DNA from 3 places in the Bacillus haynesii genome. Region 2 is predicted to be linked to each of the others. Evidence: riboswitches for the same ligand, from Rfam matches in the RefSeq annotation. Region 2 holds a riboswitch; each other region holds the start of a gene.
The links. Region 2 has a riboswitch for S-adenosylmethionine ahead of H2R00_RS08570 (methionine biosynthesis PLP-dependent protein). Riboswitches for the same ligand answer to the same signal wherever they lie in the genome.
Positions count from the first base shown of each region.

Region 1: it holds a riboswitch for S-adenosylmethionine, as region 2 does, so the genes downstream of both, metN (methionine ABC transporter ATP-binding protein MetN) here and H2R00_RS08570 (methionine biosynthesis PLP-dependent protein) in region 2, are expected to answer to the same signal.
Region 3: it holds a riboswitch for S-adenosylmethionine, as region 2 does, so the genes downstream of both, mtnW (2,3-diketo-5-methylthiopentyl-1-phosphate enolase) here and H2R00_RS08570 (methionine biosynthesis PLP-dependent protein) in region 2, are expected to answer to the same signal.

Region 1 covers NZ_CP059494.1:3,898,892-3,904,299, forward strand. The annotation lists gene H2R00_RS19240 (acyl-CoA dehydrogenase FadE) at 1-684, shown strand, start outside; gene H2R00_RS19245 (arsenate reductase family protein) at 799-1,155, shown strand; gene gcvH (glycine cleavage system protein GcvH) at 1,217-1,600, shown strand; gene H2R00_RS19255 (YusG family protein) at 1,661-1,897, shown strand; gene H2R00_RS19260 (toprim domain-containing protein) at 1,960-2,304, shown strand; gene H2R00_RS19265 (thioredoxin family protein) at 2,330-2,638, shown strand; gene H2R00_RS19270 (SCP2 sterol-binding domain-containing protein) at 2,760-3,107, shown strand; SAM riboswitch class I at 3,291-3,398, shown strand; gene metN (methionine ABC transporter ATP-binding protein MetN) at 3,515-4,540, shown strand; gene H2R00_RS19280 (methionine ABC transporter permease) at 4,533-5,201, shown strand; gene metQ (methionine ABC transporter substrate-binding lipoprotein MetQ) at 5,215-5,408, shown strand, end outside.
Region 2 covers NZ_CP059494.1:1,727,649-1,733,056, forward strand. The annotation lists gene H2R00_RS08560 (DUF819 family protein) at 1-431, shown strand, start outside; gene metC (cystathionine beta-lyase) at 477-1,652, opposite strand; gene H2R00_RS08570 (methionine biosynthesis PLP-dependent protein) at 1,642-2,766, opposite strand; SAM riboswitch class I at 2,831-2,947, opposite strand; gene H2R00_RS08575 (helix-turn-helix transcriptional regulator) at 3,075-4,022, shown strand; gene H2R00_RS08580 (DinB family protein) at 4,103-4,591, shown strand; gene H2R00_RS08585 (helix-hairpin-helix domain-containing protein) at 4,603-5,058, shown strand; gene H2R00_RS08590 (esterase family protein) at 5,170-5,408, shown strand, end outside.
Region 3 covers NZ_CP059494.1:1,571,373-1,576,780, reverse strand. The annotation lists gene H2R00_RS07775 (carbon-nitrogen family hydrolase) at 1-505, opposite strand, end outside; gene H2R00_RS07770 (pyridoxal phosphate-dependent aminotransferase) at 601-1,791, shown strand; SAM riboswitch class I at 1,841-1,940, shown strand; gene mtnW (2,3-diketo-5-methylthiopentyl-1-phosphate enolase) at 2,025-3,242, shown strand; gene mtnX (2-hydroxy-3-keto-5-methylthiopentenyl-1-phosphate phosphatase) at 3,239-3,937, shown strand; gene H2R00_RS07755 (methylthioribulose 1-phosphate dehydratase) at 3,898-4,521, shown strand; gene H2R00_RS07750 (1,2-dihydroxy-3-keto-5-methylthiopentene dioxygenase) at 4,541-5,080, shown strand; gene fosB (metallothiol transferase FosB) at 5,107-5,408, opposite strand, start outside.

The sequences.
Region 1 (5,408 bases), 2.1 Mb from region 2:
ACGCTTGATTATATCGTTGATGAAGGCGTTCAAATCCACGGCGGTTACGGATTCATGCAGGAATACGAAGTGGAGCGGGCTTACCGCGATTCACGGATCAACCGGATTTTTGAAGGCACAAACGAAATCAACCGCCTCATCGTCCCGGGCACCTATATGAAAAAAGCGATGAAAGGCGAGCTTCCTCTGTTTGAGAAAGCAAAGGCACTTCAGGAAGAACTGATGATGCTCATGCCTGAAGAACCAGGTGACGGCGTTCTCGAACAGGAAAAGTATCTGCTGAGAAACGCCAAAAAGACCGCGCTCATGATTGCGGGACTCGCCGCGCAAAAATACGGAAAAGGGCTCGACCAGGAGCAGGAAATCCTCGTTAACATCGCCGACATTGTCAGCCAGGTCTACGCGATGGAAGCAGCTATTTTGCGTACTGAAAAAGCCATCAAGGCAACCGGCGAAGACAAGAACGCCCAGAAAATTCTTTATACGCAGATTTTTGCACAGGAAGCTTTTCAGGAAATTGAAAGCCATGCCAAGGAATCGCTCATCGCGATGGAATCAGGCGATTCGCTGCGCATGATGCTGTCCGCGCTCCGCAAATTGACGCGCTTTACGCCTGTCAACGTCATTGAGAAAAAGCGCCAGGCAGCTAAGGAAGTCTTTGAAGCTGAGAAATATATCGTATAAACGAAAGCCCTGCTTTAGGCGGGGCTTTTAAGCTTCTATAGAATCAAGCACTGTTTTAGGTTTTTCATTCGATCTATGTTAAAATTACCTCGATTAAATGAGAGGGGTGTATGTATGGCTTTGGATTTTTACTGGTATCCGAAATGCGGGACATGCCGCAAAGCGAAAAAATGGCTCGAAGACCACGGAAAAGAAATCAATGGGATACATATCGCAGAACAGCCGCCGAGCAAGGAAAAACTGAAAGAGCTCTACGAGAAAAGCGGGCTTGAATTGAAGAAGTTTTTCAACACGAGCGGCCAAAAATACCGCGAACTCGGCCTGAAAGACAAGCTGCAAAGCATGTCTGAAGATGAGCAGCTGGAACTGCTTGCATCAGACGGTATGCTGATCAAACGCCCAATTACGACAGACGGCAGTAAAGTAACGGTCGGTTTTAAAGAAGATCAGTTTAAGACATACTGGTTATAACACATCAAAATATGATATCTTCAATGTAGGATCGATTAAAACACTTTATGGAGGGGTTAGCATGAGCACACCGAAAGAGTTGCGTTATTCAGAAGAACACGAATGGGTGAAAACCGAAGGAGATAAAGTCAGAATCGGCATTACAGACTTTGCACAATCTGAGCTTGGAGACATCGTATTTGTCGAGCTTCCTGAAGTGGGAGACGAAATCAAGGCGGACGAGCCTTTTGGCAGCGTTGAATCCGTAAAGACCGTTTCTGAGCTGTATGCCCCGATCAACGGAAAAGTGGTCGAAGTGAACGAAGATTTGGAAGACAGCCCTGAATTCGTCAACGAGTCTCCGTATGAAAAGGCATGGATGATTATTGTCGAGCCGTCTGATGCTTCTGAAATCGAAAATCTGATGACAGCCGAGCAATATGAGGACATGATAAAAGAAGACTAAGGATTATTCAGGATAGCTGTTCGTCGTTTGGATACTCTATATCAAGAGGGGGTGTCCAAATTGACGCTGAAAAAAGAACGTATTGATATTACAGAACATGTGGAAAGCCGATTAAAAAACGGTGGAACGCAGCTGTATCATGAAAATGAGCTGATCGGCCGAATGACCGGCAAGGATCAATACGAGTTGAAATCTGGATATTCATTCCAAGATGAAAAGTTTTACAAAATGGCGGATACCGTAAGCGGACCGGATGCTAAATATGTAGACTGTGATGACCACCAAGGCTGGTGTTAATCAAGTCAGGCGGTGAATATTCACTGCCTTTTTTTACAAGTAAATCTTTAAAGGTGATCCATATGCCGGAAAATGAAAAAGTCATGATTGTCGAAGGGAAATCAGATAAGCAAAAAGTGAAGCATGTCATCGAAGAGCCCGTGGACATCATTTGCACAAACGGAACGATCAGCCAGGCAAAACTCGATGAATTCGCCGAGACGCTGTTTGATAAAGACGTTTATATCCTGGTGGATGCCGATGAATCAGGCGAAAAGCTCCGCCGTCAGCTGAAGAGGGAGCTCCCCCAAGCTTCGCATCTATACATCGATAGAGTATACAAAGAAGTCGCTTCCGCCCCGAGTCAGCATGTTGCAGAAGTATTATTTCGTTCAAACATCCGGGTACATACAAAATATCTATTATAAAAAGTATTGAGGTGCGGTTCAACAGATGCAAGAACTTCAAGAAAAAGAGCTAAAACGGCTTGAGCATGAAACCTGTCTTCTATATGTATACACGCCGTTCTGCGGAACGTGTCAACTGGCCGGAAGAATGCTGGAAGTCGTTGATGAAATGATGAAGGACGTTCCTTTTTATAAAAACAATCTCAATTATTCCCCGTCATTTGCCAAGGAGCAGGAAATAGAAAGCGTTCCGTGTTTTATCCTTTACAAAAACGGGCGAGTCGTCAAAAAAGAATACGCTTTTCACTCCGTTTCCTACTTATATGATACGATTAAACAAAATGTTGTGGATTAAGGGCGGTTTTGACATATTTCTCGGGAAATAACCAGCAAAAACTTGTCGAGCAATTCCTAAAGGAACTCCTGCGGCAGACAGAGAATCTGTAAGTATGACCAATTTACAGGAGGTTATACAGTTGGAGAAAATGGGATTGATAGAAAGAGAGGACAAGGCTCTTTTTTTAAAACCTCTATTATCTACAACGGCTTTGCTGATTACGTTTCAAGGCGAGAAAGAAGCTTTTACGTTAGCGATCAACGAAAAAGGGGAAATGGAAAAATCTTCTCCTGTAGAAAAAGCTCATTTGACCTTTTTTGGAGAGCAAAGCGAGATTATTGACCTTCTACACGGTGACATTTCGTTGCAGCATCTCGTACAGCGCGGCACTGTTAAAGTTAAAGGCTCTTTCAGAGCTTTATTGAAGCTTGAAGCGATTTTATGGCTGACGGACGGCTTCTTTAAAAACAGCGATCTTTATTCATAGACTTATTAAAAATTTGAAAAATCGGCACATTCCGTGTATAAGTCAGACAGGGACGGGCGTTTGCGTTCGTCTCTTTTCGCCGTAGGCCGATTGTCTTAAGAAAAATAGTTGACAACTATTTTTCCGCATGATATCCTACTTTAAGAATTCCGATCATAATAATCAAAAAATAAATATATGTTTCTCTTATCCAGAGAGGTGGAGGGAAGTGCCCTATGAAACCCGGCAACCATCAACACGTGTTGAAATGGTGCCAATTCACGCGAAGCATTATGCTTTGAAAGATGAGAGAAAGGCCCAGACTATTCAAAAGCCTTTCTGCTCATGTGTGCAGAAAGGCTTTTTTCATTGTTTGATCAGGAATTTAGACAACTATGAGAATTGAGCAAGAAAGCAGGTGATGGCTTTTGATAAATCTTCAAAATGTTTCAAAGATTTATCGGTCAAAGCATGGAGATGTCAATGCTGTCCAAGATGTCACCCTTACGATTAAAAAAGGTGAAATCTTCGGAATTATTGGATATAGCGGAGCTGGAAAAAGCTCCTTGATCCGTCTCTTGAACGGACTTGAACAGCCGACTTCAGGTACGGTTGAAGTAGCCGGCAGAACAATCAGCGAGATCAAAGGGAAGAAGCTGAGGAATGCAAGGCAGGAAATCAGCATGATTTTCCAGCATTTCAACCTCTTGTGGTCAAGAACGGTGCGCGACAATATTGCGTTTCCGCTGGAGATCGCCGGTGTCAGCAAAGCAAAACGTCTGAAAAGAGTCGCTGAACTGATTAAGCTTGTCGGTCTTGAAGGCAAGGAAAACGCCTACCCTTCACAGCTTAGCGGAGGGCAAAAGCAGCGCGTCGGCATCGCACGGGCGCTCGCAAACAATCCGAAAGTTCTCTTATGCGATGAAGCGACATCAGCGCTTGATCCGCAGACGACTGACTCGATCCTGGGTCTTCTGTCCGATATCAATGAAAGGCTCGGGCTGACCATTGTCCTGATTACTCATGAAATGCATGTCATCAGGAAAATCTGCCACAGAGTGGCCGTCATGGAAAACGGAAAGGTCGTAGAAGAAGGCGATGTGCTGAACGTATTCCTCAAGCCGAAGGAAGAAATGACAAAGCGCTTTGTTCAGCAGGTAACAGAACCGGTGGAAACAAAGGAAACGCTGAAGCATTTCCTCGAAGAAACGACATCCGGACGGACGATCAAGCTCACCTTCGTCGGTGAAGCAGCCGAATCGCCGCTGATCACGCAGATCATTCGGAAGTTCAATGTTGAAGTCAACATCCTTCAAGGCAAAATCTCGCAAACTCAGGACGGCGCATACGGTTCATTGTTCATTCATGTCGACGGACATGAAAACGAGGTCAATGATGTGGTCGATTTCATCAAGAGCCGCCAGGTAGAAGCAGAGGTGATCACGAATGTTTGAAAAACTGTTTCCAAACGTAGATATGGAGCAGCTGTGGGAAGCTACGTATGAAACGATATATATGACAGGAATTTCCCTATTGTTTGCTTTTATCATCGGAGTGATTCTCGGTATGCTGCTGTATTTGACTTCAAAAGGAAACATTTGGCAGAACCGGGTCGTTAACGGTGTAATATCGGCAATTGTCAATGTGTTCAGGTCTATTCCTTTTATTATATTGATTATTCTGCTGCTCGGTTTCACAAAGTTTTTAATGAACACGATCCTGGGGCCGAACGCCGCACTTCCGGCTTTGATTATCGCATCGGCTCCGTTCTATGCCCGCCTAGTTGAAATCGCTTTGCGCGAAGTTGATAAAGGTGTGATTGAAGCGGCGAAATCAATGGGAGCCAAAACATCGACGATCATATTTAAAGTGCTCCTGCCCGAATCGATGCCGGCGCTGATCTCAGGCATTACGGTTACGGCGATTGCACTGATCGGTTCGACGGCGATGGCCGGAGCAATCGGTTCAGGCGGACTCGGGAACCTTGCCTATGTAAACGGTTTTCAGATGAACAATCCCGATATTATACTCATCGCCACTATTTTCATCTTAGCTATTGTGTTCATCATCCAGTTTATCGGGGATTTTATAACAAATAAATTAGACAAACGTTAGGGAGGACATCAACATGAAAAAAGGTTTATTAACAGCTTTATTCATCATTTTTGCAGGCGTTTTGGCCGCTTGCGGATCTTCCAGCAGCGAAGGAGATAAAGACAGCAAAGTCATCACAGTCGGAGCGACGCCGACGCCTCACGCTGAAATCCTTGAAGAAGCAAAGTCGCTTTTGAAAGAAAAAGGCTATGAGCTTAAAATCAAAAA
Region 2 (5,408 bases):
ACCAGTTCCTGCTGCTGACGACGCTGACAATTTTGCTGACGATCGCCTTTCCCCGCTATTTTGAACGGCTGCGCGGCTCACAGGAAATCGGGACTTATTTGATTTACTTATTCTTTGTCGTGATCGGCATTCCGGCAGACTTGCGGATCATCTTCATGAACGCCCCGCTCCTCCTTGCATTTGTCTTTGTGGTTGCCATGTCCAACCTGATTGTATCGCTCTTCGCCGGAAAGCTGTTTCGTTTTCGGCTTGAGGAAATTCTCTTGGCCTGCAACGCATCTGTCGGCGGTCCGACAACAGCGGCGGCGATGGCGATTGCCAAAGGCTGGCAGGGCCTCGTTGCTCCGGTGATGCTGGTCGGGACGTTCGGATATTTGATTGGTAATTATGTCGGCACCCTCTTGGGCACATGGTTTTCCACCCTCGTTTAAACGGCCAAAAAAGCCGCAGATTCCCTGAAGAATCCGCGGCTTCTTTTATGAACGGGCGAGGGCTCCGGATACGGCTTCCAATGCTTGAGCAAAATCGGCTTGCAAATCATCGGCATGTTCCACGCCGACGCTCAGCCGCAGAAGGCCGTCGGTAATTCCCCGTTTTTCCCGCTCTTCTTTCGGCATGGCAGCGTGTGACATTTTCGCCGGGTAGGAAAGGATCGACTCCACAGCGCCGAGGCTGACGGCAAAGACCGGAAGAGAGACATGTTCCACGACCTGTTTCACGGCTTCTGAATTCTCCAGCTCGAACGAAAGGACGGCGCCGGCGCCGTATGACTGGTGCCTGTGAACGGATGCACCCGGATGCGAAGACAGCCCTGGATAATACACTTGTTTGACGGCCGGATGTTTTTCGAAAAATTCGGCGAGCTGCTGAGCCGTCCTGCTTGCTTTTTCAAGCCGCACTTGGAGCGTCTTCAGCCCTCTCAGCACAAGCCAGCAGTCTTGGACGCCGAGAACAGCGCCGAACGAATTTTGTAGTTTATAGAGTTCTTCTCCGAGCTTTTTGTCTTTCACGACGGCAAGGCCTGATAATACGTCGCTGTGTCCGCTTAAAAACTTCGTCGCGCTGTGAAGCACAATATCGACGCCGAGCTCAAGCGGTCGCTGCAGCGCCGGGGTCATGAACGTGTTGTCAAGGAACGTCAGACAGCCGTGCGCCTTGGCAAGCTTGACGACCCCTCTGATATCCGTAATGCCGAGCGTCGGATTTGACGGTGTTTCAAGATAGATGACTTTTGTGTTTTCCTTTATGTTTAAAGCAATTTCATTTAAATCCGTCATATCGACGAAAGTATGTTCAATCCCAAAGCGGCTCAGCACTTCCGTAATCATCCGGTAAGTGCCGCCGTACACATCTTTTGTGACGAGCACGTGATCGCCCTTTGACAAAAGCAGAAAGGCGGTGGAAATCGCAGCCATTCCGGATGAAAAAGCAAATCCTCTCGTCCCTCCCTCAAGCTCGGCTATCGTGTCTTCAAGCGCCTTTCTTGTCGGTGTGCCTGACCGGCTGTAGTCATATTCGCCGAATTTGTCAAAAGAATCTTGATGAAAGGTTGACGCGTGCTGGATCGGCACGCTGACGGCTCCGGTTGCTCCGTCCGTTTTATTTTGGTTATGAACAAGCCTTGTTTCAAGCGTCCAGTTTTCATGACTCATGCGGAACCGCCTCCCCTTTCACTTTTTCCAGCGCAGCTTTGAGATCCTGCTTCAAATCTGAGACGTGTTCGATTCCGACTGAAAAGCGCAGAAGCCTGTTGCAGACGCCGTTCGCAATTCGGATGTCTTCCGGGATATCCATGTGGGTCTGTGTCGCCGGGTAGGTGATGAAGCTTTCGACTCCGCCGAGGCTTTCGGCGAAACAGATCGTCTTAAGATTTTTTAGAAACGGATTGACCCATTCTTCTTTTTGAACGCGGAATGACAGCATGCCACCTTTTCCCGGATAAAGAACATCGGCAATTTCCTCCTGCTCTTCCAAAAAGGCCGCGAGCTCACGGGCGTTTTCCTGATGCTGTCTCATCCTAAGAGCCAGCGTTTTCATCCCTCTCATTAAGAGCCACGAATCAAACGGCGATAATACCGCGCCGATGGCGTTTTGGTGCTGGAACATTTCCTCAGACAGCTCTTCGCCTTTTGCGACGACAAGCCCCGCCAAAAGGTCGTTATGACCCCCCAAATACTTCGTCGCGCTGTGAATGACAAGATCAGCGCCGAGCTCAATCGGCCTTTGCAGAACCGGTGTATAAAACGTATTGTCGACAATGAGCAGCAAGCCGTGCTCTTTGGCAATTTGCGCGATTTTTTGAATGTCTGCTTCCTGCATGAGCGGATTTGTCGGCGTTTCTACAAACAGGGCCTTTGTATTGTCCGTGATTTTCGACTTGATACAGTCTTCGTCTGAAAAATCGTCGTATAAAAAGCGCAGTCCGTATTTCTTCCATTCGTTTTCAAAAAGGCGGTATGTTCCCCCGTACAAATCGGATGAAACGATGAGCTCATCCCCGCTTTGAAACAGAGCCATGATCGTCTGAATGGCAGCCATACCAGAACTGAACGCAAAGCCGCGCGTTCCCCCTTCGAGTTTCGCGATTGCATCTTCAACAAGCTGTCTTGTCGGATTTTTTGTGCGAATGTAATCAAATCCTGTGGATTCCCCGATTCCTTTGTGCCTGTACGCAGAAGAGAAATAAACGGGAGGATTGACGGTTCCGGTTATTTCATCACTGCGGTTGCCGATTTGCGCCAGCGTTGTTTGTACATGTTCAGTCATATGACACCATCCTTTAAAAAGTAAAAACCCCTTCTTCATAAGAAGAAGGGGGATTATTCGCTTCTTCTTATCTTCCAAGCATCTGCTTGCTGGATTTAGCACCTTGGTACACTGACGTCGTCAGTGCAGACCGGTTGCTGAGGTTTCAAAGGGCCAGTCCCTCCACCTCTCGTGATAAGAATCTCTTCAATATTCTGATTGTTCTTTACTTTAACCTAATTCAAGACATTTTTCAAGGGTCATTTTTAAATCTTTCTTCATATTGAACATGGTATGATGAAATCAAATGACCGGATCGGAGGAATCAGATGCCCAAAACAGAGCGATTAATCGAATTGATGATGACCATTCATACAAGACGAAAATTTACGGCCGGGGAGCTCGCAGCAGAATTCGGAGTTTCCTACCGGACGATTCTCCGCGATCTGGACGAGCTGAGCGCACTCGGCGTCCCGATCTATTCTGAAACAGGCGCGAACGGAGGCTATTATTTGCTGAATGAGCCTGTGCTTCCGCCGCTCTTTTTTACACAATCAGAGGCGGCGGCTATGTTTTTCGCGTATCAATCTTTGCAGTTTTTCGGATCGCTCCCCTTTGATGCGGAAACGCGGATGGTTTTAAAAAAGTTCTACCGTCACCTTCCCGCGGAAACACAGGAGCGGATTGATGCGATGAAAGACAGAATCGTGTTCTGGAATCCGCATCGACCAAAAGCCGCCGAACATTTAGAGACGCTTCTTGACGCAGCCACCACTCAATCCGTTTTGACGGTCGTTTATGACGGAACAGACGATTGCAATGAGAGATCCATCCAGCCCATCGGCTTATACAGCTGGAACGGCTTCTGGTACTGTCCGGCCTATTGCTTTAAAAGGCAGGCGTTTAGACTGTTCCGCGCCGACCGCATCCTCCGTGCGGAAAAAGCGGACAGCGGGCAGGCCCGTCAGCTTCCCTATCCATCGGTTCTCAGCTGGATCAAACATTCGGAGAGCGAGTGCCCTGAACCGGTGCGGCTGCAAGCGGAACTGACACGCAGAGGAGCCAGGCGGGCTGCGGCTGATGTGGATTTATTCAAGATCCTCACCATGCGGGATGACGGAACGGGGGCGATCGATACAAACATCCCCAGGTCTGAACTTGAGTATTTCGGGGAACTTTTGTGGAACCTCGGCACTGAGGCAACTGTAAAAGAACCCGCGGAAATCAAGCTTCAGCTGAAACGAAAGGCTGCTGACATTTTAGCGAAGTACGGCTGACTTTTTTTAAGAATCATGACAAAGCCTGTCAGGATTAGGTGATACTTTTAGAATAAAACCAAATGGAAAGGATGAAGCAAATGAATCAAGTTCAAGCGCTGCGTGGCGATTTGTTCCACGAAATGGAGACGGGCATCCGCTCCACGTGTCATCTTCTGAAAAAAGTGAAGGAATCTGACTGGTCTTACCGGCCCGCCGACCGCATGCGAAGCCTGAAAGAACTGGCAAGTCATTTGGCGGCCATCCCTGAAGCCGACTTGGCCATCATGCAGGAAAAGGAAGAGGACGTCATCGCCCGGATTGAAAAGAAATATGGTGCATTGCAGTCGGCTGACCAAATGGCTGAAGCTATGCAGAAAGGATTCGACGCTTTTCAAACGTATATGACCTCCCTTTCCGACGAGGAATTTTTGACGAAGAAGACAAAGCCGTTTTACCTCGATGAAGGGATGACCCAAAGCCGCTGGCTGACAGAAACGCTTACCCACGTCTTCCATCACAGGGCCCAGCTGTTTAATTATTTAAAACAGCTCGGCTATGACGTCAACATGTTCGATCTTTATCTTTAAAAGGTGATCATATGAAGCTGCCTCTGACAAAAGAAGAACGGTCAAACTTAAAGACAGCCAAGGTAAAAATAAAAAACACGGCACATATGGATCTGTCCGCCCTTGCACATGCGCTCGGTTCGTCTTTGAAACGCGCCGTATACATCAAAGCGCTCGCCCAGTTTCAAACGGTTCCTTCCATCGGGCCGAAAATGGCGCAGTGCGCCGTTGACCTAGGCTATTATTCTCTCGATGACATCAAGCATGAATCAGGTGCGGATTTGATCATCCGCCTCGAAAAACTGAAAGGCTACTGGGAAGACCCTTGTGCAGAAGATGCGCTGCGCTGCATCGTCCATTATGCCAACGATCCCGAAAGCGGTAAAAGCTGGTGGGATTTCACAGCGGAAAGAAAAAGGTACCGCGAGCGATACGGATACCCTCCGGATAGACCGTCAACGCCATGGTACGAAAAAAAACGATCATAAAAAATCACGGCTGCCGAACAAATCGGCAGCTCTTTTTGCTTCTTTCACAAGAGAATTTCGTGTTACAATGAATGGAAACGTTCACAAACATTATTTCTGGAGGAATTCACCTTGGCTATGAAAACAGGAGTCATTCAGGAGAAAAAGCTTTTTTCGGAAGAGCTCGGCGAGGAAATGGAGCTTCTCGTCTATTTGCCGTCATCCTTCTCGCCGCTTTACAAATATCATGTGATCATCGCACAGGATGGACATGACTATTTCCGGCTCGGGCGCATCAGCAGGCAGGTGGAAGAACTGTTGGCGAACGGTGAAATCGAAAGAAGCATCATCATCGGCATTCCGTACAAAAA
Region 3 (5,408 bases), 160 kb from region 2:
CCGATACAAAGATGATGCCTGCACCTTGGCTCGTATGTTTTCTGATCCATTCCGGGAATCGGATGTCGTAGCAGATAAACCCCGCAGCCGTGATCCCTTCAAGCTCGAAGCTCCCGTCGCCTGAGCCAGATGACAAATAGAGGTGTTCGTCCATCAGCTGAAAAAGGTGAGCTTTGCTGTATTCTTTGATTAAATTTCCGTTTTTGTCTGCGATGTACATGATATTGTATACACCGCTTTTTTTCTTGACGGCGACTGAGCCGCATACGATATGGACCCGGTTTGCTTTTGCCGTTTCCTGCAGCCATCTCTTCGTTTGCCTGCCTTCTTCATCCGCGATGGAGCCGAGATTTTTTAAATCATAACCCGTCGTCCACAGCTCGGGAAGGAGAAAGACATCCGCCTTTCGGCTTTCCTGTTCGATCAGCTGCTCCGCTTTTTTGAAATTTTCAGAAGGATTTCCGTATGCGATATCGAATTGCAGGCATGAAATTGTCAGCTTCAATCTGGATCACCTCATTTTTTTCTTTACATTTTACATTTAACAATATATGATGATGGACTATCATTTCAAGAATTTTTCAAAAGCGGGTGAATCGTATGAAATTTGAGCTTTCAGATGTGTTGAAACAGCTGCCTGAGCAGTTTTTCGCTTCCTTGGTCAAAAAGGTGAATGAAAAAATTGCCGCCGGCCATGATGTGATCAATCTCGGTCAGGGGAATCCGGATCAGCCGACACCGGATCACATCGTTGATACAATGGCGCAAGCCGTCCGCAACCCTGAAAACCATCAGTATTCCTCCTTTCGCGGCAGTCGTTCACTGAAGGAGGCGGCAGCCGCGTTCTATCAAAGGGAATACGGCGTAGAGCTCGATCCCGAACGCGAAGTCGCTGTATTGTTCGGCGGAAAAGCCGGTCTTGTCGAGCTCCCGCAATGTTTGTTAAATTCGGGGGATACCGTGCTCGTTCCCGATCCGGGTTATCCCGACTACTGGTCGGGCGTTGAGCTGGCAAGAGCGAACATGGAAACGATGCCGCTTACAGCGGACAATCAGTTTCTGCCTGACTACAGTCGGATTCCGAAGGAAGTGAAAGAAAAAGCGAAGCTCATGTATTTAAATTATCCGAACAATCCGACCGGTGCCCAAGCCACACCTGTTTTTTTCGAAGAGACCGTCCGGTTTGCCAAGTCGAACGGAATTTGCGTCGTCCACGATTTTGCCTACGGCGCGATCGGCTACGACGGCAAGAGGCCTGTCAGCTTTCTGGAAACGGCGGGGGCAAAAGACGCAGGAATCGAAATTTACACGCTTTCCAAAACGTATAATATGGCTGGATGGCGGGTCGGGTTTGCAGTTGGCAACGCCTCTGTGATCGAAGCGCTGAACCTTTATCAGGACCATATGTATGTCAGCCTCTTTAAAGCGGTCCAAGACGCCGCGGCGACCGCGCTCCTATCAGATCAAGCGTGTGTCAAGGAGCAAAATGAGCGCTACGAAAAAAGGCGGGATGCATGGATTCGTGCGGTCCGCGATATCGGCTGGCATGCGGATGCTCCGCAAGGATCTTTTTTCGCCTGGATGCCTGTTCCCGACGGATATACATCTGAGTCTTTTTCCGATCTGCTTCTCGAAAAAGCGAACGTCGTCACAGCGCCCGGCATCGGCTTCGGCAAACACGGAGAAGGATACGTGAGAGTCGGCCTCTTGACAAGCGAAGAGCGGCTCCGGGAAGCGGCTTCGCGTATTGCCGAGCTGAATATATTCAAAAAGACCGGCCACAGTCATTGACAATCGGGAAAAACGATGGGATAATTCAAAATAATTTATAAAATCAATATTCTTATCAAGAGCAGGCAGAGGGACAAGCCCGATGAAGCCCGGCAACCGACTTTTTAAGCACGGTGCTAATTCTTGCAGCTGACGCTGAGAGATAAGGATTCGAACCTGAAAAGCGAAACCTCTTTTAGCTAAAGCAGCAAAAGAGGTTTTTTTATATGAATGAAGCAGGAAGGAGCTACACAATGAGTGAACTTTTGGCAACATATATTTTGGCAGATCCAGGATGTGACGCAGAAAAGCGGGCTGAGCAAATCGCGATCGGGCTGACGGTCGGATCGTGGACAGATCTGCCGCTCTTAAAGCAGGAGCAGCTGAAAAAGCATAAAGGACGCGTCGTCAAGGTCGAAGAAACAGAAAGCGCACTGGGGGAAAAACAGGCAACGGTTACCATCGCCTATCCGGAAGCCAATTTTACAAGCGACATTCCCGCTGTGCTGACGACCGTTTTTGGCAAGCTGTCTCTCGATGGAAAAATCAAATTGGCTGATTTGGAGTTTTCGCAGTATTTTAAACAATCATTGCCGGGTCCGAAATTCGGCGTATACGGGATCCGGAAAAAAATCGGCGAATTTGAAAGGCCTCTGTTGATGAGCATTTTTAAAGGCGTCATTGGCCGCGATATGGAAGACTTGAAGGAACAGCTGAGGCAGCAGGCGCTTGGCGGAGTGGATTTGATCAAGGACGATGAAATCTTATTTGAAACAGGCAGTGCCCCCTTTGAAAAACGAATCACAGAAGGAAGGAAAGTGCTTAAGGCTGCCTTTGAAGAAACAGGGCGTAAAACCCTGTATGCCGTCAATCTGACGGGCAGGACAATGGAGCTGAAATCGAAGGCGAGAAAAGCAGCCGAGCTCGGAGCCGATGTTTTGCTGCTTAATGTGTATGCCTACGGGCTCGATGTTTTGCAAAGCCTTGCGGAAGACGACGACATTCCGCTGCCGATCATGGCGCACCCGGCAGTAAGCGGCGCACTCACTTCGTCGCCGCATTACGGTTTTTCCCATTCGCTCTTGCTCGGCAAGCTGAACCGGTATGCGGGTGCTGATTTCAGCCTGTTCCCTTCTCCGTACGGAAGCGTTGCTCTGCCGAAGCGGGCTGCGCTTGCCATATACGATGAATGCACGAAGGAAGACGTTTTTAAACCGACATTCGCGGTGCCGTCGGCCGGTATTCACCCCGGCATGGTCCCGCTCTTGATGAAAGACTTTGGCATTGACCATATCATCAATGCAGGCGGGGGGATTCACGGTCATCCAAACGGAGCGGCAGGCGGAGGAAGAGCGTTTCGGGCGGTCATTGATGCCGTCCTGGAAGCGGAGCCTGTCGAAGAAAAAGCAAAGCGTTCTCCCGATTTGAAGCTCGCCCTTGAAAAATGGGGAAGGGTTGAGGTTTCTGTATGAGGAAGCCGCTTATCATTTGTGATTTTGACGGAACGATCACAACAAACGACAACATCATCAGCATTATGAAACAATTTGCTCCAAAAGAGTGGATTGCTTTAAAAGACGGGGTTCTGTCCAAGGACATATCGATTAAGGACGGAGTCGGCAGAATGTTTGAATTGCTGCCGAGCAGCCTGAAAGAAGACATTACGGCATATGTACTGAAACAAGCCGAGATCCGCCCCGGGTTTAAAGAGTTTGTCTCTTTCCTGGATGAGAAGGGTCTTCCGTTTTACGTCGTGAGCGGAGGGATGGATTTTTTCGTCTATCCCCTGCTTGAAGGAATTGTTGAAAAGAACCGCATTTATTGCAACGAGGCCGGCTTCACAGGCCGCAATATCGAGATCCGCTGGCCGTATCCGTGTGACGGGGGCTGCGGAAATGAATGCGGATGCTGCAAGCCTTCCATCATCCGCCGGCTGAAAGGTCGGGACGATTTTGTTGTCATGATCGGGGACTCTGTTACAGATGTTGAAGCTGCCAAATGTTCCGACTTGTGCATCGCGCGCGATTATTTGCTGCGCGAATGTGAAGGGCTCGGTTTGAAGCACGCAGCATTCGGCGATTTCCACGATGCAAAACGAATACTTGAAGAGACCGCGGAGGTGAAAGGATGGCTATTGAGCAAAAACGGCAGGAACTTGCCGAGGTAAAAAAAGAGCTTGCGGAAAGGGATTGGTTCCCGGCGACAAGCGGTAATCTGTCAATCAAAGTATCAGAAGGCCCGCTGCGATTTCTCATCACGGCAAGCGGAAAAGATAAGCGAAAAGAGACCGCGGAGGATTTTCTGCTGGCGGACGAAGAGGGGAGGCCGGCGGAGACCGGACATGCGCTGAAGCCGTCGGCGGAGACGCTGCTGCACACCTTTGTCTATCAAAATACAAACGCCGGCTGCTGTCTTCATGTCCATACGATTGACAACAATGTCATCTCAGAGCTTTATGCAAAAGAAAAGCAAGTGACATTCAGAGGCCAGGAAATCATAAAGGCGCTCGGGCTTTGGGAGGAAAATGCGGAGGTGACGATCCCGATTATCGAAAACAGTGCTCATATTCCGGATTTGGCGGCGGATTTTGCCGGGCACCTTTCAGGCGATTCAGGCGCAGTGCTGATTCGCAGCCACGGTATTACCGTCTGGGGAAAAACGGCATTTGAAGCAAAGCGGATGCTTGAAGCATATGAATTCTTGTTCAGCTGGCATTTAAAGCTGAAAGCTTTGCAGGCTTATCACGTTTAATTAAAAAGGGGGAGAAAACATGGCGACAATTCGGATCCATGATGAACAAAACACGACCATTGAAAAGCAGGAAGAAGTGGAACAATTTCTAAAGCGGCAGGAGGTTATTTATGAAAAGTGGGACATCACAAAACTACCGGCCGGCTTAAAAGAAAAATACGATTTGACCGATGAAGAGAAACAGGAGATTTTAGACGTCTTTGCCGCTGAAATCAAAGACATTTCAGAACGCCGCGGCTATAAAGCGAGCGATGTCATCTCGCTTTCCGACCAAAATCCGAAACTCGATGAGCTCTTGAAGAATTTCAAACAGGAGCATCATCATACAGACGATGAAGTCAGATTTATCGTCAGCGGCCACGGCATCTTTGCGATAGAAGGAAAGGACGGTACATTTTTTGATGTCCTCTTAAATCCGGGGGATTTGATCTCCGTTCCTGAAAACACCCGCCATTATTTCACGCTTCAGGAAGACCGGAAAGTCGTGGCTGTCAGAATCTTTGTGACGACAGAGGGCTGGGTGCCGATTTATGAGAAAGAGAGTGTGAACCGGCCATAAAGAAAGCGTCCACTTGGACGCTTTCTTTATTTGTTTCTGTCATAAAGGGCCTTGATGTGGCCTTCATGAAATGAGAGATGCGGTTTTTCATTTTGATAGTATTGAAGACGGTCAAATACAGAGCCGGTGTGAAGCTCGAACTTATGGCCGTCTGGATCTGAGAAATAAATTGAATCTTTGTCGCCTTCGTGCCGTTTTCTGCCCTTTAGCACGTTTACACCTAAATCGTGTAATTTCTTTTCCCAGAACGGCAAATCTTCCTGTTGAATCGAAAACGCGATATGGGTGTAAGAGTCGTGAATTTCCTGTCTCTTAATGTCTTTCTCTT